2 regions of the Streptococcus sp. 5905 genome follow, and region 2 is predicted to be linked to the other one. Evidence: predicted binding sites of a transcription regulator. Region 2 holds the regulator's gene; the other holds the start of a gene.
What was found. The regulator Rex, encoded in region 2, represses fermentation and respiration genes when NADH is low (regulators of the CRP and FNR family bind a similar motif). The targets are predictions, from matches to a motif close to TTGTGAANTANTTCACAA.
Positions count from the first base shown of each region.

Region 1: adhE (bifunctional acetaldehyde-CoA/alcohol dehydrogenase) is a predicted target of Rex. The motif match lies at 2,708-2,725, and genes of this name have one in related genera.

Region 1 is NZ_VMLC01000006.1:15,592-20,021, forward strand. It holds gene tkt (transketolase) at 1-1,132, shown strand, start outside; gene yajC (preprotein translocase subunit YajC) at 1,251-1,571, shown strand; gene HT680_RS08460 (low molecular weight protein-tyrosine-phosphatase) at 1,619-2,062, shown strand; gene HT680_RS08465 (MORN repeat-containing protein) at 2,049-2,462, shown strand; gene adhE (bifunctional acetaldehyde-CoA/alcohol dehydrogenase) at 2,759-4,430, shown strand, end outside.
Region 2 is NZ_VMLC01000001.1:675,594-680,023, forward strand. It holds gene pcrA (DNA helicase PcrA) at 1-796, shown strand, start outside; gene radC (DNA repair protein RadC) at 839-1,519, shown strand; gene HT680_RS03335 (gamma-glutamyl-gamma-aminobutyrate hydrolase family protein) at 1,516-2,205, opposite strand; gene HT680_RS03340 (redox-sensing transcriptional repressor Rex) at 2,221-2,862, opposite strand; gene HT680_RS03345 (DUF4649 family protein) at 2,935-3,150, opposite strand; gene HT680_RS03350 (DUF1831 domain-containing protein) at 3,157-3,504, opposite strand; gene HT680_RS03355 (cysteine desulfurase family protein) at 3,509-4,430, opposite strand, start outside.

The sequences.
Region 1 (4,430 bases), on a different contig from region 2:
TGAAATCCCAGCTGAAGTTTATGCTGATTTCAAAGAAAATGTTGCAGACCGTGGTGCATCAGCATATGAGGCATGGACAAAACTAGTCGCTGATTATAAAGAAGCGCATCCAGAGCTTGCTGCAGAAGTAGAAGCAATCATCGACGGCCGTGATCCAGTTGAAGTGACTCCAGCAGACTTCCCAGCCTTAGAAAATGGTTTCTCTCAAGCAACTCGTAATTCAAGTCAAGATGCTTTGAACGTTGTCGCTGCCAAGTTGCCAACTTTCTTAGGTGGTTCAGCTGACCTTGCTCACTCAAACATGACTTATATCAAGACTGATGGACTTCAAGACGATGCTAATCGCTTGAACCGCAACATTCAGTTTGGTGTTCGTGAATTTGCAATGGGAACGATCTTGAACGGGATGGCCCTTCACGGTGGACTTCGTGTTTATGGTGGTACTTTCTTCGTCTTCTCTGACTATGTGAAAGCAGCTGTCCGGTTGTCAGCCTTGCAAGGACTTCCTGTGACTTATGTCTTTACCCACGATTCAATCGCAGTTGGTGAAGATGGTCCAACTCACGAACCAGTTGAACACTTAGCAGGTCTCCGTGCTATGCCAAATCTGAATGTTTTCCGCCCAGCAGATGCTCGTGAAACTCAAGCAGCTTGGTACCTTGCCGTGACAAGCGAAAAAACACCAACTGCCCTTGTCTTGACACGTCAAAACTTGACTGTCGAAGAGGGAACAGACTTTGACAAAGTTGCGAAAGGTGCCTATGTTGTCTATGAAAATGCAGCAGACTTTGATACGATCTTGATTGCAACAGGTTCAGAGGTGAATTTAGCTGTCGCAGCTGCCAAAGAATTGGCTAGCCAAGGTGCAAAAGTCCGTGTAGTCAGCATGCCATCAACAGATGTCTTTGACGCACAAGATGCAGCTTACAAGGAAGAAATCCTTCCAAATGCAGTTCGTAGCCGTGTTGCAGTCGAAATGGGAGCAACCCAAAACTGGTACAAATATGTTGGTCTTGATGGTGCAGTTCTCGGTATTGATAGCTTTGGAGCATCTGCTCCAGCACCAAAAGTATTGGCAGAGTATGGATTTACAGTTGAAAATCTAGTCAAAGTCGTTCAAAACTTGAAATAATCGCAGAAATCAGAGTGAAAGCTCTGATTTTTTTATCAGCATAAAAACAAGGCACAACCTTGTAAAAGTAGCTGAAATTTGATATAGTAGTCCTATGTAAAATACAAAGGAGAAAACAATGAATCCAAATATTACTTTCTTAATCATGCTTGTAGGGATGATGGCCTTGATGTTCTTTATGCAACGTTCTCAAAAGAAACAAGCCCAAAAGCGTATGGAAAGCTTGAACAAGCTTCAAAAAGGCTATGAAGTGATTACAATCGGTGGCCTTTATGGAACAGTTGATGAAGTAGATACTGAGAAGAAAACAATCGTACTGGATGTAGATGGCGTTTATTTGACTTTCGAATTGACTGCAATCAAGACAGTGTTGCCACTCAAAGAAGCTGTGACACCAGAAGGAGCAGTTATCGACGAAAGCGGAGCAATCGAAGAATAAAACGGGACCTGTCACTCCCGTTTTTCTATGAAGTGAGAGGAAAAGGGATGAAAAAAATAGTATTTGTTTGCTTAGGAAATATCTGTCGTAGCCCTATGGCAGAATTTGTGATGAAGTCCATGACGAGTGATTACCAGATTGAGAGTCGGGCAACATCATCGTGGGAACATGGCAATCCGATTCATAGGGGAACGCAAGGGATTTTCCAGCAGTATCAGATCCCTTATGACAAAGACAAAACATCGCTTCAGATTGGTAGAGGAGACTTTGAGTCGTTTGATTACATTATCGGCATGGATGCTTCAAACGTTTCAGATCTGCGTCAAATGTGTCCTCAGGAACTACAGCACAAAATCTACTCTTTTGCATCTGAAAGCGTTCCAGATCCATGGTACACAGGAGATTTTGAGGAAACCTATGCTCGCATCACAAGTGGATGCCAAAGCTGGCTAGATCGTTTAGAAAATGAGAGTGACAATGGAAAAGCTTAAAGAAATCTTCGAAAAATGTCAAGTTTATCTAACTCGCCCACGTATAGAGATTGCAACTGTCCTTCTAATCGTTATCTGTGCCGTCTCAGTTTTTCTACTAAACACACCAAAAAAGGGTGTCCTGACACTTGATGGTGGTGCGCTTGTTTATGATGGTACTTTGGTACGAGGGAAAATGAATGGTCAAGGAACCCTGACCTTTGAAAATGGAGACCAATATACAGGTGATTTCAATAATGGAGCCTTTAATGGAAAAGGGACTTTCCAATCAAAAGATGGCTGGAAATATGAAGGTGATTTTGTAAATGGCCAGGCCGAAGGACAAGGAAAATTGACTACCGAGCAAGAAGTTGTCTATGAAGGCAGCTTTAAACAAGGCGTCTTTCAACAGAAACAATAGTCTCCAGATTAGGGGACTATTCTCAAAAGCCAAAAAGAAAGCGTTTTCTAGAAGTGAAGTCGATGTCTGATTATCAACGAGAAAAAACTTTGTGAAATAAAAAAATATTTTTCATAATTTCACAATCATCCATACAAAACTCTATTGCGCAGGTGTATTGAGAAAAAGTTCACAATCTCATAAAGTTTCTTTGTGAAATGCTTATGAAACGGTTTACAAAGTCTTGAAAAAGAGTTATAATAAAATTGTGAAAAAATTAACAAAGGATTAAATCCTTGAAGGCTATGGAGGACAATATGGCTGATAAAAAAACGTTAACACCTGAGGAAAAACAACTCGCTGCTGAAAAGCATGTCGACGGGTTAGTAAAAAAAGCCTTGGTTGCGCTTGATGAAATGCGCAAGTTGAACCAAGAACAAGTTGACTATATCGTAGCGAAAGCTTCTGTTGCTGCTCTTGATGCGCACGGAATTCTTGCTCAACATGCAGTTGAAGAAACTGGTCGTGGTGTATTTGAAGACAAGGCTACAAAAAACCTTTTTGCCTGTGAGCACGTTGTGAATAATATGCGTGGTGTTAAAACTGTTGGAGTTATCGAAGATGATCCAGTTACAGGCTTGACTAAAATTGCAGAACCTGTCGGTGTAGTGTGTGGTGTCACTCCAACAACGAACCCAACATCAACAGCTATTTTCAAATCATTGATTGCTTTGAAAACACGTAATCCAATCGTGTTTGCTTTCCACCCATCAGCTCAAGAATCTTCTGCTCACGCAGCACAAATCGTTCGTGATGCAGCTATCGCAGCTGGAGCACCTGAAAACTGTGTTCAATGGATTACAGAACCATCTATGGAAGCAACTGGAGCGCTTATGAACCACGAAGGTGTTGCAACTATTCTTGCAACTGGTGGTAATGCCATGGTTAAGGCGGCTTACTCATGTGGGAAACCAGCTCTTGGGGTAGGTGCCGGAAACGTTCCTGCTTATGTAGAAAAATCTGCCGACCTCCGTCAAGCTGCTCATGATATCGTCATGTCTAAATCATTTGACAATGGTATGGTCTGTGCATCAGAGCAAGCGGTTATCATTGATAAAGAAGTCTATGACGAATTTGTAGAAGAATTCAAATCATACCACACTTACTTTGTAAACAAAAAAGAAAAAGCACTTCTTGAAGAATTCTGTTTTGGCGTGAAAGCCAACAGCAAGAACTGTGCAGGTGCTAAACTAAATGCAAACATCGTTGGTAAACCAGCTGCATGGATTGCAGAACAAGCAGGATTCAGCGTTCCAGAAGGAACAAACATCTTGGCTGCAGAATGTACGGAAGTAGGACCAAAAGAACCATTGACTCGTGAAAAATTGTCACCAGTAATCGCTGTATTGAAAGCTGAGGACACAGAAGACGGCCTTACAAAAGCACGTCAAATGGTTGAGTTTAACGGACTTGGTCACTCAGCAGCTATCCATACAAAAGACGAAGCTCTTGCTAAACGCTTTGGTACAGAAATCAAAGCCATGCGTATTATCTGGAACTCTCCATCTACTTTCGGTGGTATCGGTGACGTTTACAATGCCTTCATCCCATCATTGACACTTGGATGTGGTTCATATGGACACAATTCAGTCGGTGATAACGTGAGCGCTATTAACCTTCTAAACATCAAGAAAGTAGGGAAACGTAGAAATAATATGCAATGGTTTAAAGTTCCTTCAAAAATTTACTTCGAGCGCAACTCTATCCAATACCTTCAAACATGTGAAGATATTGAACGCGTTATGATTGTTACAGACAAATCTATCGAAAAACTTGGCTTTGTTCAACGTGTTATCGATCAATTGAACGCACGTAGCAACCGTGTAACTATCCAAGTATTCTCAGATGTTGAACCAGATCCAGACATCACAACTGTAGAACGTGGTGCTGAAGTGATGAAAGCATTTGAACCAGATACAATCATCGCTC
Region 2 (4,430 bases):
AAGCAAGGCTCGGGTTGAGAATATCGAAGAGTTCCTATCTGTTACTAAGAATTTTGACGACAATCCTGATAGTCAAGAAGAGGAAACAGGTTTAGATAAACTCAGTCGTTTCTTGAATGACCTAGCCTTGATTGCCGACACAGATTCTGGCAGTCAGGAGACATCTGAAGTAACTTTGATGACACTCCATGCAGCTAAAGGACTGGAGTTTCCGGTTGTCTTTATCATCGGGATGGAGGAAAATGTCTTTCCTCTTAGTCGAGCAGCTGAGGATCCTGATGAGCTGGAAGAAGAACGTCGTTTGGCCTATGTAGGTATCACGCGCGCTGAAAAGATCCTCTATCTGACCAATGCCAACTCTCGCTTGCTTTTCGGTCGTACTAGCTATAATCGTCCAACACGTTTCATCAATGAAATTAGCTCTGACTTGCTTGAATATCAAGGCTTGGCTCGTCCAGCTAATACTAGCTTCAAGGCATCTTATAGTAGTGGTGGAATTGCCTTCGGTCAAGGAATGAGTTTGGCTCAGGCGCTTCAAGACCGTAAACGCAAGGCTGCACCAAGCTCTATCCAGTCAAGTGGTCTCCCATTTGGTCAATTTGCAGCAGGCGCAAAATCAGCGTCTAGCGAGACAAATTGGTCCATTGGTGATATTGCCCTTCACAAGAAATGGGGAGAAGGCACTGTTCTGGAAGTGTCAGGTAGCGGTGCTACGCAGGAACTAAAAATCAATTTCCCAGAAGTGGGGTTGAAAAAGCTGCTTGCTAGTGTAGCTCCAATTGAGAAAAAAATCTAATTATCCATCCTTCTCACGAATAATAAAGTGAGGAGGATTTTTATGTACAGTATTTCATTCCAAGAAGATTCACTTTTGCCGAGAGAAAGATTGGTTAGAGAAGGAGTAGAATCTCTGAGCAATCAAGAATTGTTAGCTATACTACTCAGAACGGGAACGCGTCAGGCAAATGTTTTTGAAATTTCCCAGAAAGTCTTGAACAGTCTCACAAGTCTAACTGATTTGAAAAAAATGACCCTGCAGGAATTGCAGAGTCTGTCTGGTATTGGACGCATTAAAGCCATTGAACTACAAGCAGTGATTGAACTGGGGCATCGCATTCACAAGCATGAAACCCTTGAGATGGAAAGTATTCTCAGTAGTCAAAAGCTAGCTAAAAAAATGCAACAGGAACTTGGTGATAAAAAACAAGAGCACCTAGTGGCGCTCTATCTTAATACTCAAAATCAAATCATTCATCAACAGACCATTTTTATTGGAACTGCGACACGAAGCATTGCTGAACCACGGGAAATCCTTCACTATGCCATCAAGCATATGGCCACTTCTGTGATTCTCGTTCATAATCATCCATCAGGCGCTGTATCACCTAGCCAAAATGATGATCATGTAACCAAGTTAGTAAAGGAAGCCTGTGAACTGATGGGACTGGTATTTCTGGATCATCTGATTGTCTCGCATTCCGATTACTTTAGTTACCGTGAAAAGACGGATCTGATTTAAAGTTCGTTTACGACATAGTCAAACAATGTTTTATCCTTGGGGCGATTTTCAAATAGAAATTCTGGATGCCATTGAACACCAAGATAAGGGAAGCCATCTGTAGTTGTAACAGCCTCGATTATCTCATCCTTGGGATCAAAGGCCACAACCTTTAAATTTGGGGCCAAATCCTTAATGCTCTGATGGTGGAAGGAGTTGATATGAGAGATTTCTCCGTAGATTTCTCTGAGAACGGTATCTGGTTCGGTAGCAAGGCGTTGTGTTGTGTATTCGGCTGAACAGTCCTGCCAGTGGTCTTCGATATCTTGATGAAGTGTGCCTCCCATGGCGACATTGAAAAGCTGGGTACCTCGACAAACAGAGAAGACTGGCTTTTTCTGCTTAATGGCTTCCTTGATAAGAGCTAATTCAAACTGGTCTCTTTGAAGGTGGTAGTCATCGCTGTCAATTGTTTTGGGTTCACCATAGAATTTTGGATCGACGTTTTGCCCACCTGTTAGGATGAGTTTATCAATCATCGTGATGTAATGGCTTGCCATTTCTTGATCACCAATCGGTAGGATGATTGGAATTCCACCAGCGTTCTTGACCCCTTCAACAAAGCTTTTTGCTGCATAGCTCATCATGATGTCATCATCTGGATGAGCTTTTTCATTTCCTGTAATCCCAATAACTGGTTTATTCATAAATGCTTTCGCTTTCTAATCCTCTTTCCGCATAAAATAGAGGAGGGTTTGGAGTTCACTTGTCAAATCGACATACTGAACGACCACATCTTTTGGGAGGTGAAGGTGAACAGGGGAAAAGCTGAGAATGCCTTTTATACCTGCATCGACCAAAAGATTGGCAACTTCTTGTGATTTAACACTTGGAACAGTTAGGATAGCAGTTTTAACATCTGCGTCCTTGATCTTTTCCTTGATTTGAGATATACCATAGATGGGAATCCCGTCAGCAGTCTGAGTACCGACTTCAGGATGGTCATCCAGGTCAAAGGCCATGATAATCTTCATCTTGTTGCGCTCATGGAAACGGTAGTGGAGAAGGGCATGCCCCATATTACCAATCCCAACCAACATAACATTGGTGATAGAGTTATCATTAAGGAGGTCAGCAAAAAATGTCATCAGTTTTTTGACATCATAGCCAAATCCACGACGTCCAAGTTCACCAAAGTAGGAAAAATCACGGCGGACAGTCGCAGAATCAATACCAATGGCCTCTGCAATTTGCTTGGAGTTGGCACGTTCAATTTTTTCTGCATGAAATCTCTTGAAGATTCGATAGTAGAGAGAGAGTCTTTTTGCTGTTGCTGTTGGAATAGCAGACTGTTTAATTTTCACAAAATCACAACCTTTCTATTCTTCTATTTTATAGAAACATTGTGAAAAAATCAACAAAAACTAAGAAAATTCTTAGTTTTTGTCTGAAAAGTTAGTTTGTGATAGAAAACGATAGAGATTTCCGACTAATCCTCGGTAGATTGCTTTATCATTGAGGGTTAGTGAGGTTACCAAAAATGTATCAGGTATGGTCACGCATCCTGATAGGGCTAGCATAAGCTCTTCGTAATCGGCAAATTCAAGTGTGCGTTCTACTTGATAGCTATCTTTATATGTGAGATGATACATAGCAAATTATCTTTCTTCTTTTGTGAAGATTCCGCGTTCTACAAGACTGTCCATGAGGAAGTAGAACTTCTCTTGGTGGATATGGTGTTCTTCAGATTTAAAGATATTCACCAAACGAAGACCTGATTTGTCAGTGATATTAATTTTAACACCTGTAAGCTCTTTATTGATGATAATTTTCAGTTGGAAACCTTCACCACTGTTAGGAACTTTTTCAAGTAAACGAGTCAGTTCGTAGTTTCCTACTTTTGTTTCAAAGAAAGTATTGTCTTTTAGTGTAAACTTTTTGACAGATGGACTAAGTGTATAGTCGTAGCGGCAGTTTTGTAGTTTAATGGTTTTTTCGAATGCCATTAGGTTAATCTCCAATAATATTTTTTAAGGTTTGTGCCAGTTGTTTCAGTTCTTTCTCGGTATTAAGAGGAGAAAGACTGATACGGACAGACTCTTTTAAACGATGGGAATCGGGCCCATAGAAAGCTTCGAGTACATGACTGGTCTGCACAATACCAGCAGTACAGGCTGAACCAGTTGAAATTGAAATTCCTTCAAGGTCTAATCGGAGCAAGAGCAAATCATTTTTTTGACCAGGGAAACCGATATTGAAAACATAAGGCAGTTGTTCTTGACCTTCATTAAGATAATAGTCCAAATCTTCAATCTCTTCTAGAAAAGCAGTTTTTAATCCCTCTAGTTTTTGGTAATGCTCGGCTTGATGATCCAAGTCTTCTTTGAGAGCAGCAACCATGCCTACAATGGCAGCGAGATTTTCTGTTCCAGCCCGTTTCTTTTGTTCTTGGTCTCCACCGTGAAGGTAGGAATCAAAGTCCGCGGAAGATGCATAAAGAAAGCCGATTCCTTTTGGTCCATGGAACTTGTGAGCAGAAGCACTGAGGAAATCAATTCCTAATTCTTCTGGATGGATAGGGATTTTTCCGATAGCTTGAACAGCATCAACATGATAAGCAGTAGGATGGTCTTTTAAAACCTGTCCAATCTCAGCGATAGGTAAGAGACCACCCGTCTCATTATTAGCATACATAGTTGAAACGAGAATGGTATCGTCACGTAAAGCTTCTTGAATCTGCCCCGCTGTAATCTCTTGATTTACTGGTTGGATGATGGTAGCTTCAAAGCCAAAATGTTGAACAAGATAATCGATAGTTTCAAGGACAGAATGGTGCTCAATAGCTGTCGTGATGATATGTTTTCCTCTTTCTTGATGGCGGAGACAATAGCCGATAATAGCTGTATTGTTACTTTCTGTCCCTCCAGATGTG